Regions from separate parts of the Thermaerobacter litoralis genome, predicted to be linked through region 2. Evidence: riboswitches for the same ligand, from Rfam matches in the RefSeq annotation. Region 2 holds a riboswitch; the other holds the start of a gene.

Region 1 (8,404 bases), on a different contig from region 2:
GAGGCCGATCGGGTGGTGACCACCGTCGGGGCCGCCGGCGGCGGGTTCAGCACGGCCGCCGCGGCGACCAACGAGGCGACGGTGACGGCCGTCCTGGTTCCCGTCGGGGAACGGGACCGGTCGGTGTTCGAGGTCCTGCGCTGGCTGGAGCCCCGGCTGGCCACCATCCCCGGCGCCGAGATCCAGGCGACGGTGGCGTCGTCGGTGATGGCCGGCGGTCTGAGCCAGCTGGAGGTCCAGGTGGCCGGGGACGATCCGGAGCTTCTGGCCCGCATGGCGGACCGGGTGGTGGAACGGGCCCGGCAGCTGCCGGGCGTGGCGGCCGCGGACAACAGCCTGCGGGAAACCCGGCCCGAGGTGGTCGTCCGCCCCGACCGGGACGCCCTGGCCCGGGCGGGCCTGTCGGTCCAGGAGGTGGAGGTCGCCCTGCGGGCCGCCCTGGACGGGATGACGGTGGCGCGGGTGCGCACGGGCAGCGACCAGTGGGACGTGCGGATGATGCTGCCGGAGGGCGCGAGGCCCCAGTACGGGGTCCTGGAGGACCTGCCGCTGCGCTCGGCCGCGGGCCGGATCGTCCGCCTGGGCGACGTGGCCCAGGTGGCGGTGGAACGGGCGCCGCTGGCCATCACCCGGCAGGACGGCCGGCGGCAGGTGATCGTGGCGGTGCACCTGGACGGCAGCCGTCCCCTGGGGGAGGTCTCGGCCGAGCTGCGCCGGGTGCTGGGCGGCATGGACTGGCCGGCCGGCATGACGTGGGAGGTGGCCGGCGAGGCGGAGCGGATGAACGAGACCTTCCGCTCCCTGGGGCTGTCCATCGTCCTGGCCATCCTGCTGGTCTACCTGATCATGGCGGCCCAGTTCGAATCCTTCTTCCACCCCCTGGTCATCCTGTTCTGCCTGCCGCCGACGGTGGTGGGGGCGGTGGCCGGGCTCGCCCTGCACCGGGTCCCCATCGGGGTGACGGCCCTGTTGGGCTTCCTGATGCTGATCGGCGTGGTGATGAACAACGCCATCGTCCTCGTCGACTACACCAACGTGCTGCGCCGGCGGGGGCTGGCGCGGGACGAGGCCCTGTTGCAGGCCGGTCCCGTGCGGCTCCGGCCGATCCTCATGACGATGCTGACCACCAACCTGGGGCTCGTGCCCTTCGCCTACCTGACGGGGGCGTCCTCGGAGCTGCTGCGGCCCCTGGCGGTGGTGGTGATCTACGGGCTGTTGATGTCCACCCTGGTCACCCTGGTGCTGGTGCCGGTGGCCTACAGCCTGCTGGACGACGCCCTGCGCCGGCTGGGCCGGTTCCTCCGGCGGGAAGGAGCCCCGGTGGCGCCGGGCGGTGAGGCGGGGCTGGCCGAGGCCGGCCGGTAGGCTCGGGACCGGCGGGGCGGGCTGCGCCGTCATCCCGATTGTGCGTCATCCGGATCAGGGAAAGGGGGCGCCCCTCGGGGCGCCCCCGCCCTTGCGCCTGCCGTTCAGGCACCGGCGGCTCACACGCCCATCATGTTATAGCCCGCGTCGACGAAGAGGACCTCCCCGGTGATCCGGGCCGCCAGGTCGCTGGCCAGGAAGAGGGCGGCGTGGGCCACGTCCTCCTGGGTGATGCTGGTCTTCATCGCCGAGCGCTCGGCGTGGGTCTTGATGAAGTCCGTCAGGTTGCGGACGCCGCGGGCGGCCAGGGTGTTGATCGGGCCGGCGGAGATGGCGTTGACCCGGATGCCCTGGGGCCCCAGGTCGGCCGCCAGGTAGCGGACGCAGGCCTCCAGGGCGGCCTTGGCCACGCCCATCACGTTGTAGTTGGGCACCGCCTTCTGGGCGCCGTAGTAGGTCATCGTCAGGATCGCGCCGCCGGCGGTCATCAGGGGACGCGCCGCGCGGGCCAGGGCGACCAGGGAGTAGGCGCTGATGTCCAGGGCGACCCGGAAGTCGTCCCGCGTCGTCTCCACGAAGGGATTCTCCAGGGCCTCCTTGGGGGCATAGGCCAGGCTGTGGACCAGCACGTCCAGCCGGTCCCAGCGGCCGGCCACGGTGGCGAAGGCCCGCTGGATCTGGCCGTCGTCGCTGACGTCGCATTCCAGCAGCAGCGGTTCCTGCCGCAGCTCCGGAACCAGCTTCAGCACCCGCTCGCCGAGCCGCTCGTTCTGATAGGCGATGGCCAGCTCGGCGCCCGCCGCGTCCAGGGCCCGGGCGATGGCCCAGGCGATGCTGTTCTTGTTGGCGACCCCGAAGACCAGGGCGCGCTTGCCTGCCAGAAGGCCGGCGGGGATGGTTGCCGCCACGCTCGTCACCCTTTCTCGAGAGAGGGGCTGCCTGCTCATATAAAGGGGTTGCCTGCTCGCGTAAAGGGGTTGCCTGCTCGCGCCTTCTCCGTGCCTTCGCCAGGGCCGGAGGCCCGGCCTAGCCGGTGGTGGGCCGGCGGGGCGCCCGCGTCAGGAGGCGGGGGCCCTCCTCCTCGACGACGATCATCTCCTCGATGCTGTAGCCGCCGAGCCCGGGTACCCGCAGGGCCGGCTCGATGCAGAGGACCATCCCGGCCTCCAGCCGGTCGTCGACCCCGGGCATGAGCAGGGGCTCCTCCACGGTCTCCAGGCCGATGCCGTGGCCCAGCAAGGGGGCCAGCCGGCCGGCGAACCCGTAGCGTTCGGCGGCGCCGGCGGCGGCCGCCAGGAGGTCGGCCACCGCCGCACCGGGCCGGCAGAGGGCCAGCACGGCCTCCAGGCACGCCTCCGTGGCCGCCGCCAGCCGCTCGAGTTCCGGCGTCACGGGCCGGACCAGGGCCGTGCGCAGCACGTCGAACTGGTAGGCGCTGCGGGCACCGATGATGTCGAAGGCGACCGGTTCCCCGGGACGAACCCGGCGCTCCGTAGCCTGGGGCCAGCGGAAGCTGAGCAGGGACCAGGCCCCGGTGTGGACCCGGAAGTAACGGACGAAGTCGGCGCCCGCCGCCAGGGCGGCGGCGGTCCCTGCGGCGCCCAGCTGTTGTTCGGTCAGCCCGGGCCGGAGCACCTCCAGGGCCGCGGCCAGGCCCACGTCGGCCACCTGGGCGGCGCGGGCCAGCAGGGCCTGTTCCTCCGGTTCCTTGATCCGGCGGGGCCGGCTGGCCAGGGCGTCGGCGGGGACCCACTCCACCCCCGGCAGGGCCTGGGCGGCGGCGCGGAAGGCGGCCCAGGACCAGAGGTCCGACCCGGCGACGCCGATCCGGCCGGTGGCCAGCCCGAGGCGCTGGAGCCAGCCCGCCAGGGCTCCCCAGTGGGCCGGGGTGATCTCCACCTGGTCGGCCACCACCGTCTCCGGCCGGGCTGCATCGGCGATCAGCACCACGGGGCCCCGGCGGGGCACCACCAGCAGGGACTGGCCCCAGCCCTCATAGCCGGGCACGGCCGCGGCCGTCGGTGCCGGCGCCTGGTGGCCGCAGAGGAAGGCCACGGGGCCCCCCCGCTCGTAGAACGCCCGGCCCACGGCCAGGACGGCGTCGAGGCCTTCTGCGGCCAGGGCCGACCGCAAGGCTTCCTGGCGGCGCCGGTAGACGGCGGCGTCTAGGACCGGCCGGTCGATGCCCGCCCCGCCGGCGCCCGCAGGCCGGTACGGCGGGCGATCGGCCGCCGGGGGAGGACCCGGCGGTGCCGGTGGTGCCGGCGGCTCCGGCGGTTCCGGGGCTTGTCCCCGTTCGTCGGTCAACGGCGACACCTCGCTTCCGAGACCCTAGTTTGGCGTTCCGCGGCAGGAATCCCTGCCCGTGCCGGGGGGAGGGCCCGGCATCAGGGGAGACGGGCCTCCACAGGGGGCTGTGTGCAAGACGCCGGTCTCATGGGAGACGGGCCCTACGGGGGGCTCTGCGGGCGGGGTCGGTCTCAGGGGAGACCGGCCCGCGCCGGGCACGGGGCTTGAGGCGGGGGAGGGGGAGGGGGATAATGGCGCCGTCGAGGTGAGCGCCATGCCGGGTTTGTTCGACCCCATCACCTTTCGCGGCCTGACCCTGCGCAATCGCATCGTCATGTCCCCGATGTGCCAGTACAGCGCCGGCACCGACGCCCGCGCCAACGATTGGCACTTCGTCCACTACGGCTCGCGGGCCGTGGGTGGCGTGGGACTCATCATCGTCGAGGCCACGGCGGTGGAGAGCCGGGGCCGGATCAGCGACGCCGACCTGGGACTCTACCGGGACGACCAGATCCCGCCCCTCGAGCGGATCGTCCAGTTCTGCCACAACCATGGGGTGCCGGTGGGCATCCAGCTGGCCCACGCGGGCCGCAAGGCCTGGTCGCCCAACAAGGGCGCCGGCCCGGAGCCCGCGGTGGCCCCGTCGGCCATTCCCTTCGCCGAGGGGTGGCCCACCCCCCAGGAGCTGGGCGCCGGCGAGATCCCCCGCATCGTCGAGGCCTTCGCCGCGGCGGCCCGGCGGGCCCAGCGGGCCGGCTTCGACCTGATCGAGATCCACGCCGCCCACGGCTACCTGCTGAACCAGTTCCTCTCGCCCCTGAGCAACCGGCGCACCGATGCCTACGGCGGCGACCTCAAGGGCCGCATGCGGCTGCTGCTGGAGGTGGTGGAGGCCGTCCGGTCCGCCTGGCCCGAGGACCGGCCGCTGTGGGTGCGGCTCTCGGCGGTGGACTGGGCGCCGGGCGGCATCACCCTGGAGGACACCGTGGCGGTGGCCCAGGCCCTGCGGGAGCGGGGGGTCGACCTGGTCGACTGCAGCTCGGGCGGGGTCGTCGTGCCGCCGGAGCCCATCCCCCAGGGTCCCGGCTACCAGACGGCTTTCGCCGCCGAGGTGCGCCGCCGGGTGGGCGTGGCCACCGGCGCCGTCGGCCTGATCACCGAGCCTGCCCAGGCCGACCACGTGATCCGCACGGGCCAGGCGGACGTGGTCCTGCTGGCCCGCCAGCTGCTGCGGGAGCCGTACTGGCCCTTGCGGGCGGCGCGGGAGCTGGGCGTGGAGGTGGACTGGCCCCGCCAGTACCTGCGGGCCCGCCGTTGACGCCGGCCCGCCGCCAGCCGGGCCCCATCGTCCTCTGCGACGCGGCCCCGGCCGGCAGCCGGTCCTGGGGTTCCGTTCCATCCCCGTGGCCGCCGGAAGGGTGCGGCCGCGGGTGAGGGTGAGGGCCCGGCGAGGCCGTTGTTCGCCCTGCCAGCCCCTGCTAAAATGGTTGCGGACAACCGAATCCGCGTGACGGTCCAGGTGCCCCCACCCGGGGGAGAATAGGGAAGTCCGGTGCGAATCCGGCGCGGTCCCGCCACTGTGACCGGGGAGTCGTCGCCCCACGCGTGCCACTGCGGCCGCCGGCCCTGCGGGGTCCGGGCTGCGGGAAGGCCGGGCGGCGGCCAGGATCCGGGAGCCAGGAGACCTGCCTGGACCGTGTACGTACGCCTTCGGCGAAAGGAGGTACGTACCGGGTGCACCCTTGGAGGGGGACCTGAGCCCCGGCCTGCTGACGCCAAGGCCGGGGTTTTCACTTTCCGCATGTCTGCATCTCATGTCGGCATCTTTCGTGGAGAGGGGAATCGGCGATGATGGCATGGTGGTCTGAGCGCCGGGCGGGTCGAACCCGGCCCGGCCGGGGTCTCCGGCGGGGCCTCGGCCTGCTGGCGGCCCTATTGATCGTGGCCCTGGTGGTGGCCGGCTGCGGCGGGGGCGGCAGCCCGGCGCCGGCCGGGGAGCCGGGCGCGGGCGGCGCGCCGGCCGGTTCGTCCGGGGAGGGAGCGTCGGCCGCGGCACCCCAGACCCAGTACCCATACACCTTTACCGACGACGCCGGCCGCCAGGTTACCCTGGAGGCCCGGCCCGAGCGGATCGTCTCCCTGGCGCCCAGCAACACCGAGATCCTCTTCGCCATCGGGGCCGGCGACCGGGTGGTGGGGGTCGACAGCTTCAGCGACTACCCCGCGGAGGTCCAGGACCTGCCCAAGCTGGGCGGCCTCACCGACACGAACTACGAGCAGATCGTCGCCCTGGAACCCGACCTGGCCCTGACCATCGGCGGCACCGAGGAACAGGTCAAGAAGCTGGAGGAACTGGGCATCCCCGTGGCGGTCATCCAGCCGGCCACCCTGGACGACGTGCTCGAGCGCATCCAGCGCATCGGCGAGCTGGTCGACGCCCAGGCGGGTGCGCAGCAGGTGGTGGCCGAGATGAAGGCCCGCATCGACGCGGTGCGCCAGCGGGTGGCCGACGTGCCAAAGGACCAGCGGGTGCGGGTGTTCTACGAGGTCTGGAACGATCCCCTGATGACCGTCGGGCCCGGCGGCTTTATCCACGACGTCATCGTGGCGGCCGGGGGCGTCAACGTGGCCGAGGGGACGGGGCAGGCGTGGCCGCAGATCAGCCTGGAAGAGGTGGTCCGCCAGGATCCCCAGGTCATCGTGGTGCCGGCGTCCCTGAAGAGCTCCTATGACGAGCTCAAGGCCGGGACCCGCAGCGGCTGGGAGGGCATCACCGCCGTCAAAGAAGGGCGGATCTACATGATCGACGACGATTTGATCAGCCGGCCGGGGCCGCGGCTGGTGGAGGGCCTCGAACAGCTGGCCCGCTGGTTCTACCCCGACCGGTTCCAGTGAGGGGTTGCGGTGGGTCGCGACAAGGCGGCGGCCAGGAAGGAGAAGGGGCCGCGGCGGCCCCGACCGGCGGGGGACGAACCGGCCCAAGCCGGCGCGGCCGGTGTGGAGCCGGGACCTGACGCCCTGAGCCCGGGCCCGGACGGCGGTGCGGGCGCCAGGGCGGGCTCGGGTGCCGCCGGGGTGGCCGTAGGACCGGGCGCCACGGGGCGGGCGGGCCGGGCCGGGCGGCCCGCCCCGGCCAGGCGCCGGGGCCTGGCGCTGGGGTGGCTCGCCGTGGCCCTGGTGCTGGTTCTGGTCCTGGCCACGGGGCTGGGGGCGGTGGAGGTTCCGCCGGGGCAGGTGCTGCGGATCCTGCTGGGCGGGGTGGCGGGAGGGACCGGCGAGGCCGGCGGGACGGACCCGTCGCCGCCGGCCCGGATCCTCCTGGACATCCGTTTGCCCCGGGTGCTGCTGGCGGGCCTGGTCGGCGCGTCCCTGGCGGCCGCCGGCAGCGCCTTTCAGACGTTGTTCCGCAATCCCATGGCCGATCCCTACGTGCTGGGGGTCTCCAGCGGTGGCGCCCTGGGCGCGGCGGTGGCGTACCTGATGCTGCAGGCCTTCGCCCAGGCGGCGGCCGGGGCGGCCCCGGCGGCGGGACTGCCGGGGGCCGGTGGCGGTCCCTGGTCGAACCTGGGGGCCCTGGCCGTGGCCGCCGCGCGGGCCCTGGGCTTTGGCCTGGTGCCCGCCTGCGCCTTCGCCGGCGCCCTGGCGGCGGTCCTGATGGTCGCCCGCCTGGCCCGGGTCGGCGGCCGGCTGGCCGTCGGCACCCTGCTGCTGGCGGGCGTGGCGGTCGCCTCCCTGCTGGGAGCCCTGGTCTCGTTGCTGGTGTTCCTGAGCGGCGAGCGCCTGCGGCCCCTGGTCTTCTGGCTGCTGGGGAGCCTCTCGGGCGCCGGCTGGCGGGACGCGATCGCCCTGACGATCGCTGCCGGGATCGGCATCGGCCTGCTGGCCGGCCAGGTCCGTGCCCTCAACGCTTTGTGGCTCGGGGAGGAGGCGGCCCACCACCTGGGCATCGACGTGGAGGCGGTCAAGCGGCGCCTGGTGGTGGCGGGTTCCCTGCTGGCGGCCACGGCGGTCAGCGTCAGCGGGGTCATCGGTTTCGTCGGGCTGATCGTGCCCCACGGGGTCCGGATGCTGGTCGGGGCGGACCACCGGCGGCTGCTGCCGGGCACCGTGCTGGCGGGGGCCACGGTGCTGATCCTCTGCGACACCGTGGCGCGGGTGGTCCTGGCACCGGCCGAGTTGCCGGTGGGCGTGGTGACGGCCCTGGCCGGGGCGCCGTGGTTCCTGTGGCTGCTGCGCCGCCACGCCACCGGCCGCGACCTGTGACGAAGCCGGCGGGACCCCCGCGGCCTGTGGGCCGTGCCGGCCGGGCTGGAGGTGGACGGGATGGGCTTTGCCCTGGAGTTGCTGGGCGTGCGGGTGGGCTACGCCGCCGACCCGGTGCTGGACGGGGTCACCCTGGCGGTCCGGCGGGGGGAGTGGCTGGCGGTGGCGGGCCCCAACGGCTCGGGCAAGACGACCCTCTTGCGCACCCTTTCCGGCTACCTCCAGCCCTGGGCCGGCCAGGTGCGGCTGGACGGCACCGAGCTGCGGGCCTGGGGGCCGGAGCGGCGGGCACGGCGCATGGCCGTGGCCGGCGTCGACGCAGGCGTGCCCCCCTCCCTGACGGTGGAGGAGTACGTGGCCCTGGGTCGGACCCCCCACCTGCAGGGGCTGTGGGCACAGGAGGGGCCGCGGGACCGGGAGGTGGTCGCCCAGGCCTTGCGCTGGGTCGGGCTGGAGGCCCTGGCCGGGCGGCCGCTGGCCACCCTCA
Region 2 (11,087 bases):
GTGACCGCGAGGAGCTGGTTCTTCGTCCCGTACTCGTACGTGACCGTCTTGCCTTCGGAGTCTGTGACCCGGGTGATGTTGCCCGCCGCGTCGAGGGTGTAGTCGAGCCGGTACCCCCACACGTCGGTGCCCTGGATCAGCCGGTTGGCGGCATCGTAGCCGAAGCTGTACGACCGCTGCTTGTCGTCGGTGACGCCGGTCAGGTTGTCCGCGGCGTCATACTGGAACGTGTAGCTGATGCCGCCCTGGCTGTACCACTTCCGCACCAGCCGGTTGCCCGCATCATACTCGAAGCTGACCGCCGTGCCGTCCGGGTTCGTCACGCGGGCCAGGTTGACCGAGGGATCGTAGCTGTAGGACAGCTTCCGCCCCAGCGGGTCCGTGATGCTCGTGCGATTCTGCAGCGGGTCGTACGTGTAGGTCGTTCGGTACGTGTTGTCCGTATTCCCCGCCGAGCGTGGGTCGCGAACCGTGACGGCCAGGTCCAGGGCGTCGTATTCGACCCACGTCGTCCGGCCGGCGGCATCCGTCACGGCGGTCAGGTTGTTGTTCGCATCGTAGCTGTAGGTCGTCTTGTTGCCCTTGGGGTCCGTGAGGCTCGTCAGGTTGCCCGCCGCGTCGTACGTCAGCGACGTCGTGTTGCCCAGCGGGTCACGGATGGAGGTCACGTAGTTCCCGCCGGCGTCGTAACCGAACCAGGTCGTTGCGCGGGGGACGAGCTTGAGATTGTCAAAGTACGCCGTCCCGGCTGAGGCATTCAGCACGGCGAAGACGCGGGCCTCCACGGCCCCGGCCGGCGGGGTGGTGATCACGGCATAGCGCGTCCAGTCGGTGGTGCCAGTAACCGGCGGTGTCCGGCTGGCGCCGAGGTAGTTGCCCGCCCCATCGTAATACTGCACCTGAATCCAGGCGCCGCTCCCATTGACGCCGGCGGTCTTGAGCATGCCGGACAGCGTCAAGGGCTCGCCGCCGTACACGCCCGCCCGCTCACTGATGAGGTACGCGGTGCCGCTCGTGCTCAGCGTCACCTTGGCCGCGTACTGCCCGCCCCAGGCCGTTTCGTTGGTGATGCTCACCGCCCCGCTCACGCCGCCGGCGTACCAGTCGAGGCCGCCCCATTCAAAACTCGAGTTGTCCACGTAATCGAACCGGCTCAGGATGTGCCCCTCACCGGCCAGCACAGGGCTTTCGAGCTGGACGCCGTCGAACCACGCCGAACCCGCACTATTCTGAACGATGAGAACCGCGTAGACCCACGCCGCCCCCGCCGGCGCGGTGGCCGTGACGACGAGCGAGGTGTTGCCGGTTCCGCTGTACAGGTTGGAGTACTCCGATCCGACGGCGTTGCCGTTCGCATCGTAGAACTCAAGCCCAACGGCCGCCCCGTCGCCCACGAGGTCCTCCAGCCGGACGAAGGCCGAGAGCGTCAGCAGCTGGCCCGGACTGACGGCGGCGGCATCGGTGAACGCATACGCGGTGGCCGAGCTTGGGCTTGTGAACTTCAGGCTTTGATACCCATAGCGTGCGACCGACGAATCGAGGGAAAAGGCCTCCGACGTTCCCCCGTAATACCACGCGACCGGCTGGCCGGTGGTGGAGTCGACCCGCTCGAAGCTCCCGTTCTCCACCAGGCTGAAGGTGGGCGCCCCCGCCTCCGTCACGGAGGTCAGGTTGCCGTAGGCGTCGTACGTGTTGGCGTCCGCCTCACGCCGCGCGACCGCGGTCGAGGACAGGAGGTTCGACGTCCCGTCGTAGATGAACTGGAAGCGGTTGTTCCGGGGATCGGCGTAGGCCGTGGGGTTGTTGCGGGCGTCGTAGCTCCAGCTCTCTACAGCCGATTGCGTGCTGCTCAGCGTCTCTTCGGCCCGGGTGACATTGCCTCGGCTGTCGTACGTCAGGCTCAGGCTTCCCTTGGCGTCCTCTTCTTTGACCAGATTGTTGGCGCTCCAGGTCTGCTTGACGCTGTTGCCGTTCCCGTCCCGATATTCGATGACATTCCCGGCCTCATTGTGGATGAACGTGTTCTTCTTCCCCGCCGGGTCCGTGATGACCGTGGTGCGCGTGGTCGCATCGTAACTGAAGGTGGTCGCGAAGGTTTGCGAGCTGGTGCTGCGGGCGTCGACGATCCGGGCGATCCGGCCCGAAGCGTCATACTCGAACCGGGTGACTTCGCCTTTGGAGTTGGTGAAGGCGGCTAGCCGGCCGTTTCCGTCATAGCCAAACCGGGTGGTGTTGCCCCGGGCATCCTTGACCCAGGCCAGGCGGCCACTTGCATCGTAGCCCAGGGTGATGGTCCGGTTCGCCGGATCGGTCAGGCCGGTCAGCCGGCCGCTCGTGTCCCAGGTGTAACGAAGGCTCCGGCCCGACACATCGGTGACCTGGGTCGGCCGTCCCGCCGTGTCACGCTGGATGGTGAGCACATTCCCTTTTTCGTCCGTGACACGAACGAGCTGGCCGTTCTCGAAGCGGTAAACCGTCTGGGCGCGATCCGTGATCGTAAAGACGCCCTGGGCCTCCTTGCGGAGGGTCAGGTATACGCCCGGTGGGCTCGTGTAGCTTCCGTCGGCGTTGCGGGTAAAGGTGTGATTCGTCGCGTCCTCGTCGCGGAGGGTGACGCTGCCGTCCGCGTTTTCGCGGAGGTAGGGGTCGTTGGCAAGCACCCACCCTGGCCCAACGCCTTCGTTCCGTTGGGAGAGGCTGTTGTACGTGAGGGTTTCAGCAAGGGCCGGGCCGCGGCCGGGGATCTTCACAAGTTCCTCTTGCAGCACGAGGTTCCCGGTGAAGGTATTCACAGAGAGCTGCCAGCCCGCGCCCAACCCGAAGCGGAAATAGCCCCAGTACGGCTCGAGCCCCAAACGGTCGCGGTCGGCGATGCCCGACGCGGCGAGGGCCGTTGGCGGCACCGGGGAATTAACCACGACCGGAAGGTGCAGAACAAGCGCATCAATAATTAGAACGCACACCAAGACGCGGGCTGTCCACCGCACAATGCGCTCCCCCAGCCTGCGCATTGCGAGCACCCTCCCTGAAGTCCTTGGCTCACCTTGTCACGCCGTCACTGCCCACTCGACGGAGATGACGATGACGGATTCATCGCCTTGGAAGGGAGTTCGAGTAGCGGTTGCTCCTCGGTATGTGGGATCTCCGGCTTGAAGCGCCGTTCGGGCTTCGGTGCCTGGGCGTGGAGGCGGCCAACCGGCTTCGGCTTCTTGCCGGGATGGAGGTCTTGCACCGTCGTGGCCCATTTCTTCCCCACACCTCGGGCAGGCGGGGGGCTCGCTTTGGAGGCATCCGTCGCGTGGGAGACCACCAAGGCAAGGCCCAACACCGCGACCAGCACACCCAATCCCACGGCGTACCGCCACCATGGGAGCCGACGGTTCCGCATGACGCATCACCCCTTCCAGTTTCTTCATCCGCAACCAGCTCGGTGTGGGACAAACCCGGTGAACGGGGATTGATTAACCCTTGGACGGGCTATGAGGCGGTGAGACAAAGGATGGTCGTTTTCCGCACCATTTCATGTTCTTTCTTTCGTTATTTCCTTCGCTCCCGGGGGAAGGTCAGGGATCTAACATTTATCAGCCCATGTCTTCCCAACCCCCACCTCCACTTCAGTCTCGGCTGGGTCGACCGGCACCGCCGGCCCCTAAGTGTTCCTAAGTGTTTCGGGTAACACGCGACACCAAGATCACGGGTTGTGGCAAGAGGACCAGGGTAGCCGTCGCAGAACCGTTACCCCAAGACCACCACATCCGCACCGCCGCAAGACATCGTCACGCCCTTGCGTAACGCCCATGGCTGGGGCCGGCATTTCGGGCATCTCGTGGATGGCCGTGGCTTCGGCCGGAGCCGGTGGGCCACAGGAACTGGGCCCTCGAGTGGGGTGCGTCACATGTCGAACCGCACCGTGTGGCTGATTTCGCGGCTGATTTCGTGGTCGGTGCTCGCCTTCCTCCTCTTCACAGCGGCCGGTTGCGCGCAATCGGGGACCACGGAACGCCCGGCGGCTTCTGCCGCGGCCACCGGCCAGAACCAGGGCCAAACTGGCGACGCCGGCCCGACGTCCCTGGAGGAACCCGGACCCGCATCGCCAGAACCAGCCGGCGGGGGAGCCTCGTCCCCCGCCGGGGCCGACCTGATTTCGGTCGAGGCCTTCTTGCAGGCCAACAAGGGGATCATCGCCTTTGTCTCCCAGGGGATGTCGGACTGGTCGAGCGGGCTCAAGGAGCTCGGTATCTTGCCCATCAGCCTCGACGGCAGTCCTCTGGAACACGCCACCCCACCGGCGATTCACATCGACCCAGCTCTGACTCCGCCGAGGGACGAGAGCCACCTCCGCGTTGTTGCCACCCGGGTCACCACCCTGGGGGCGTACATCGCGCGCATCGATCTCCATCCGGATTCCATCGACGTCACCATCGTGCCGCAGGATGGGACGTTCCACGACGTCGAGATCGACTTGAACCGGTACAAGAACGGCCAGCGCGTTCCTGTCCGCTTCATCGTCACCGGCCCGTACCAGGAATTCCTGGTCGAAAAGGTGCCGGCACGGGAGTAGGCCACGCGCCGGCACCTGGGCCAAAGGTCTGAAACCGCTACCTCACGCCCCGGCAGCTCATCCCTCACCGGTTCCGGTCCGCCGCCACCTCGTAGTGGATGTTGCGCGCCTCGAAGAAGTTGACGATCTCCGGCACGTCCACCTCGGTGGCCATCCACTGGGCCGGGTTGGGCGTGCCGAAGTGGGGCCCCAGGCCGAGTTCGTCCAGGCGCCGGTCGGTGACGTATTCGATGTAGGCGTTGAGATAGTCGGCGCTGACGCCCAGGATGGGCCGCGGCAGCAGAGCGCGGTTGTAATCCCGCTCCAGCTCAACCGCCCGCAGGATCAGCCCCTTGACTTCCCGGGCGAACGCGGGCGTCATCAGCTCGGGGTGCTCTTCCAAGAGCGCGGTGATCAGGTGGATCCCGAAGGACAGGTGCAGGCTCTCGTCCTTGAGCACCCAATCGACCAGGGTCGCCAGGCCCTTGAGCAGGTTGCGACGCCGGAAGGTGTAGGCGAACAGGAACCCCCCGTAGAAGAACACGCCCTCCAGGACGATGTAGTAGCCGATGAGGTTGCGCAGAAACGCCTGCCGCCCCTCCAGGGTCGAGACGTCGGGCCGGACCAGCAGCTGGCGGGTCAGCTCCTGCTGGAACGCCTCCTTGGCGCGGATGGCCGGCACGTCGCGGTGGGCGGCGAAGACCCGCTCCCGGTCGACGGGCAGGGTCTTGAGCACGTACTCGAAGGCCATGGTGTGGTTGGCCTCTTCCCAGATCTGCCGGGCCAGGTACAGCCGGACCTCCGGCGGCGTCAGCAGCGGGTAGATGGACATCACCAGGTTGTGAGTGACCAGGGACTCCATGGGATTGAAAAACCCCAGCAGCAGCTCCACGGCCCGCCGCTCGTCGTCCGTCAGGCGCAGCTCCCAGTCGCGGACGTCGTCGGCCAGGGGGATCTCCTCGGGGAACCAGGTGTTGCGCTTGCCCTGCTGGGCGTGGGCGTAGGCCCAGGGATACCGCAGCGGGAAGAGCTGGATGGGCTCCAGGGGGTCGCCGCCCAGCAGGCGGTCGCCCGGCTGGCGCGTGGTGGATGCCATGGGGATCTCCTCCTTTGGAACGGATAATGGAACGGATGTGGGACCCGGCACCGGGTGTTCGGGGTCGGGGCGGGCCGGACCGGCACGGCCCGCTCTCGTCCCTAACCGGATTCCCGGTCCCTGGCCGGGTCACTGGCACGCCTCACAGATCAGGTCCGGGTCGTCGGGACGAACCCGGCAGACCGCGGCGGCCTCCAGGGCACCGGGCGCGGAGGTCCCAGGTCGAGCCTGGGCGCCGGGTCCTGCCGTCACCGCCGCCTTCGCCGGCGCGGCCACGGTCGCCGCCACGGTTCCGTCGTCCAGGTTCCACCGCAGCTTGCGGCGCGCCTTGTTCACCCGCACCGTCGACGGCTCGGCGTACATCCGCGGCGCCATGAACAGGTAGTAGGTCGACTTCAGCCCCCGCCGCCACGCCTCGACGTACACTCGCTCCATGGCCCCCAGGTCGCGATCGGCCAGGAACAGGTTGCGGCTGATGCCCATGTCGACCCACTTCTGGGCCCGGGCGGCCACCTCCAGGTACGCCTCGGGCGGCACCTGGTAGGCGGTGGGGTAGCGGTGCCGGACGTCGGCGGGCAGCTCGGCGATGGGCTGGAGGTCGCCGCGTTCCTCCACGATGCGGTCGCGGACGGCCTCCCAGAGGCCCCGCCGCTCCAGCTCCTCCACCAGGACCCGGTTGATCTCGAGGAACTTGCCCGACAGGGTCTGCCGGGAGAAGACGTTGGCGTAGGGCGGATCCAGGCTCGGCGTGGTCCCCGCGATCAGGCTGATGGTCGCGGTCGGGGCGATGGCCATTACCGTGCCGTTGCGCATGCCTCTGCGAACCTGGGCCCGTACCGACTCCCAATCGAGGCGGGCGGTGCGGTCGACCGTCACGGGCTCCCCCCGCTCCGCCTCCAGGTCCGCCAGGGTGTCGACGGGGACGCGGCCTTGCGCCCACCCGCTCTCGGCGAAGGCGGGGAAAGGGCCGCGTTCGTCCGCCAGCCGGCAGGAGGCCAGGATGGCATGGTAGCTGATGAACTCCAGCACCCGGTCGGCCAGCTCGGCCGCCTCGGGGTCGGCGTAGCCCCAGCCCAGCCGGTTGACCGCCTCGGCGAAGCCCATCACCCCCAGCCCCACCGGCCGGTGGCGCAGGTTGGAGCGGCGCGCCTTCTCGATGGGGTAGAGGTTGAGGTCGATGACGTTGTCCAGGCCCCGCATGGCCACGGCCACCGTCTCGGCCAGGGCGTCCCAGTCGATGCCCCGCGGCCCCAGGTGGCGGGCCAGGTTGACGCTGGCCAGGTTGCAGACGGCCACCTCCTCGGCGGTGGTGGGCAGGAAGACCTCGGTGCACAGGTTGCTCGAGTGGATCACCCCCGGCAGCAGCGAGCGCAGGTTGCCGGCGTCCTTGAACACCAGCCAGGGGTGGGAGGTCTCCTGCAGGGTGGCCAGGATCTCCCGGAAGAGCTGCCGAGCGTCGACCCGCTTCCACGCCCGGGCCGGCAGCGCCCCGGCCTCGGCCTGGCGGATGCGCTCGGCGTAGGCGGCGGCGAAGGCTCGCCCCACCTTCTCCGGCAGCTCCGGCACGTAGGCCGGGTCGAACAGGTACCACGGCTCGCCGGCCTCCACGCGGCGCAGGAACTCGTCGGGGATCCAGAGGGCGGTGTTGACGCTGTGGGCCCGCAGGTACGGGTCGCCGCTGTTGCGCTTGAGGTCGAGGAAGGCCTCGATCTCCAGGTGCCAGGGCTCGAGGTACACCGCCAGCGTCCCCCGCCGGCGGCCGCCCTGGTTCACCGCCTTGATCAGGGCGTCGTAGAAGTGGATGAACGGGATGACGCCCGACGACTCGCCGTTGATCCCCCGCACCGGCGACCCGGCCGCCCGCAGCCGCGTCACCGAGGCCCCGATGCCGCCGGCGTATTTGGCCAGCCGGCCGAAGTCGCCCGCTGCCTCCAGGATGTGATCCATGGAGTCGTGGACGTCGGCCAGGTAGCAGGACGAGAGCTGGTGGTGGGGCGTGCCGGCGTTGAACAGGGTCGGCGTGCTGGGCAGGTAGCGGAAGGTGGACATGGCGTGGTAGAACCGGCGGGCCCAGGCCTCCCGGCGGCCGGGTTCTTCCGCCAGAGCCAGCCCCATGGCCACCCGCATGAAGAGGAACTGGGGCGTCTCCAGCCACTGCCGGCTCTCGGGCTCCCGCACCAGGTAGCGGTCCATCAGGGTCACCAGGCCGATGAAGGGCAAGATCTCGTCCCGCTCGGGGTGAAGGGCAGCGGCCAGCGCGTCGAGGTCGAAGGCCAGCAGCCGCTCGTCCAGCGCGCCGCAGGCCACGCCGCGGCGGACGTAAGCCGGGAAGGCGGCCCGGTAGGCCGCGGGGGACGGCGCCGGATCATCGAGGACGAACCGGTACAGCCGGCGCAGCCGCGCCCGCACGGCGACCCGCTCCATCCGAGGCTCGCGGTGCAGGTGCTGGGTGGCAGCCTGGACCAGGAGTTCTTCGACGGCCTCCCCCGGATCGCTGGTGGGCGCCGGATCGGCGGCGCCGGTGGGGTCGGTGGAGCCGGCTGGGCCGGTGGGGCCAGCGGCCAGCCAGCGCAGGTCTTGCTGGAGAAGCGCCTGAAGACGGCTGGCTGCAGGGATACCGGCAGTAAGCCGGTCCAAGACGGCCTGCAAGGGGGTCCCTCCTCCCTTCCGGCGGTTCCGCCCCCGGGGGCGCTGCCCCCTGGGTGCCGGTGCCCGGCCCGGTGGACCGGGCAAACGGTAGAGGGAGGAGGGGGCAGGGAATGGGCATTCAACGCCGGTCGCCGTCGTCCGGTCCTCTGATATGCAAAGCCGGCCCAGGCGGGGGCCGGTCGACGGCAAGGCGATGCCCGTCCTCGGCCCGCCCTCACCCCTCCGCGGGGGCGGAACGGAGGCACGGCGTGGGTACTCGGGCTTCCGGTCACGCCGGCCGGGAGCGGGTCCACCCGGGGCCCCGAAACCACCGTGGTAGGCGGGACAGGGGGAGGGAAGGACTGGCTCGTCCAGGGCCAGGCGCGGCCGGTTACCGTTGCGGGACAGCGCCGGATTTGCACCGGTCTTCCCCCAGCGGGCGGTCAGCCGACCGCCTCGCCCTGCCCTGTCGGGCAGGCACCGCGCCTGCGGCGGCGCGTCCGGTGGATGCCGGGAGTTTCGCCGCCGCACGCCAGATATGGAATCTTGTCCGCAAGGATGGTACTACATGTTGTGTCTCTAACCAAGGACGCCGGCGGTTTGTTTCCGGGGATGACGGCCGGTGGCCGTCAATTACCGGCTTCTGGCGCCGGTGGGCACCCGGGTTCTCCCGGAAACGGCACGGGGGCCACCGCCGCTCCCGGTGACCCTTCGTTGCCGGACGGTCCTCTAAGAACGTGCCGGCTGCGGGTGTCGTTGGGGATTCAGCGCCGCGATGAGGTCGTCGAGCGAACGGACCACGACCCAGTCCTGGGGGGTATGCCGCTGAAACAAGCCGTAGCGGTCCAGCAGGACGGCGTGGACACCCAGGTTGCGAGCGGGAAGGACGTCGTTGAGGAGATTGTCACCGACAGCCAGCATAGCGTCCCGCGGAACCCCGGTCGCCTGCTCAAGCCACGGGATGATCCGCCGCCACCCTTCAGGTTTACACGCATCGGCGAAGCACTGGCTGAAGGCGCCTTCCAGGCCCAGGGCCTCCACCATCGCCTGCGCATGGCCCGTGCTGGCGTTCGTCACAAGAACTCGGAGCGGTCCGTCCTTGGTGCGGAAGAACGTCTCGGCCCGGTACGATTCCGGCGGCGGTACCGACACCCACGAGCGCACTTCGGCCATGGCCTCCAGGCATTCGTCGGTTGAAACCCCGTACCGTAACGCCGCGGCCGTGACCAGCATCCAGGTGTCACCGAGGGCCAGGTACCGTCCCGTCGCCCCCACGTGACCGCCCGCCTCGCCGACCCGTTTCCACGGCCGAGGTGAAGCGTCGTCCCATGCGGATGCCACGCCGGGTTCCAGCTGAGGGTGGCCGAGGAGCACGCCCTCGACCCGGTCATAGATTCGTCCCAGCCGGAACCGGCGGTTTGGGTCTGTGAAAGGAAGCGCGTCATACAAGAATGCCCCGCGCAGGGAGCTGGGCAGGTGGGCCGCAAGGACCCGGGCGTACGCGGTGCTGTACAAGAGGTCATCATACAAGGTGCCATCGAGGTCGAAGATCACCATGCGGATCGCCCCGGCATCCGGCAGGGGAGGGTTCGTCCGGGTGACCACGCCTACCGGCCTGCCGGGGAGACTGCCGCCCCAGAGCCCGGCCGTGAACCCATCGTAGAGCGCCGGCACGCGGCTCACCTCCTCGAGGTTGTCAGCCAGCGCGGTTCACCTCCACCGGAGGGATCACGCCCCGCCCCCACCGTACCGCGCCCCGGTCGCCGGGCAGTTAAGGGCTTGTCAAGGATTGTGCAAGTTTTCCCGCTTCCGTCGCCACCGTACGTTAACGTGGCGGCGAAATCCCGTTAACCGTTTTTTTGGGGGCCTGGCAAAGAACCAGGGTCGCTGTTGCCCACCATTCGTAAGAAAGACGACGGGGCCGGCCGCCGCAACCGGCCGCCGGCCCGCACCAACGATTGCTCCGACGGGTTCCACCGTGCCCGTACCAATGTGCCTCAGGCGGCGTCCACCCCGGGCGTCACTGCGCCCCCACCAGGCCGATCCGGCCTTCGATGACGGCGTTGAAGGGCTGGGGCAGCTGCTGGACGTAGTCCACCAGGGCATCGATGTCCACCGGCCCCACCACCCGGTCCTGCCCCTCGGTGAAGACCGTGAAGTTGTCGCCGCCGGCGGCGATGAAGCTGTTGGCCGTGACGGTGTAACGGGCATCCAGGTCGAGGGGCCGGCCGTTGATGAAGACGTCGGCGGGATCGACCCGGTCACCGGGCGGCCGGGATGGATCCCAGCGGTAGGTGAGGCCGGAGACCTGCAGGATGCGCGGCCGGGATTGGTTCAGCCATTGCTGCTCCAAGAGGCGCTCGATCTGGGCCCCGGTCAGGGTCATCTTCACCAGGTCGTTGTTAAACGGCTGGATCTCGTAGAGCTCGCCCCAGGTGACCTCGCCGGCCGCCAGGTCGGCCCGGATGCCACCGGGATTCATGAAGGCCACGTCGGTTCCCATCGCCCAGCGCTGGGCGTCGGCGATCAGGTTGCCCAGCTCGGACTCGCCGGCCGGTGTCTGCTGCCGGGTGATGTCGTCGGCGGCCACGCCCACCACCCGGTTGATGATCGGCTCGACCTGCTCCTCGGCCCGGGCGACGATGCGGGCGATGCGGGGATCGGGCTCGTTGCCCGGTGCCACGTCGGCCCAGGTGTCGACGATGGCAGCCTCCTTGGCGATCACGTCCCCCGTGGCCCGGTCCAGCACCAGGTCGACGTCGGCGAAGGCGGTCCCGGAGGAATAGGCCTGGGTCACCAGCTTGCCGTCGATGGTGCCCCAAT

Evidence for each region. A riboswitch is a leader RNA that binds a small molecule or an ion and turns the genes downstream of it on or off. The one in region 2 is predicted to bind cobalamin.
Region 1: it holds a riboswitch for cobalamin, as region 2 does, so the genes downstream of both, ACYQ02_RS05350 (ABC transporter substrate-binding protein) here and ACYQ02_RS08545 (ribonucleoside-diphosphate reductase subunit alpha) in region 2, are expected to answer to the same signal.

The regions. Positions count from the first base shown of each region.
Region 1 is NZ_BAAIES010000007.1:614-9,017, forward strand. It holds partial or broken gene ACYQ02_RS05330 (efflux RND transporter permease subunit) at 1-1,365, shown strand, start outside; gene ACYQ02_RS05335 (enoyl-ACP reductase FabI) at 1,485-2,273, opposite strand; gene ACYQ02_RS05340 (M24 family metallopeptidase) at 2,392-3,672, opposite strand; gene namA (NADPH dehydrogenase NamA) at 3,929-4,972, shown strand; cobalamin riboswitch at 5,155-5,361, shown strand; gene ACYQ02_RS05350 (ABC transporter substrate-binding protein) at 5,506-6,549, shown strand; gene ACYQ02_RS05355 (FecCD family ABC transporter permease) at 6,559-7,917, shown strand; partial or broken gene ACYQ02_RS05360 (ABC transporter ATP-binding protein) at 7,978-8,404, shown strand, end outside.
Region 2 is NZ_BAAIES010000009.1:332,052-343,138, forward strand. It holds gene ACYQ02_RS08530 (RHS repeat-associated core domain-containing protein) at 1-3,011, opposite strand, end outside; gene ACYQ02_RS08535 (hypothetical protein) at 3,896-4,561, shown strand; gene ACYQ02_RS08540 (ribonucleotide-diphosphate reductase subunit beta) at 4,626-5,636, opposite strand; gene ACYQ02_RS08545 (ribonucleoside-diphosphate reductase subunit alpha) at 5,766-8,285, opposite strand; cobalamin riboswitch at 8,602-8,738, opposite strand; gene ACYQ02_RS08550 (HAD family hydrolase) at 8,994-9,938, opposite strand; gene ACYQ02_RS08555 (bifunctional metallophosphatase/5'-nucleotidase) at 10,285-11,087, opposite strand, start outside.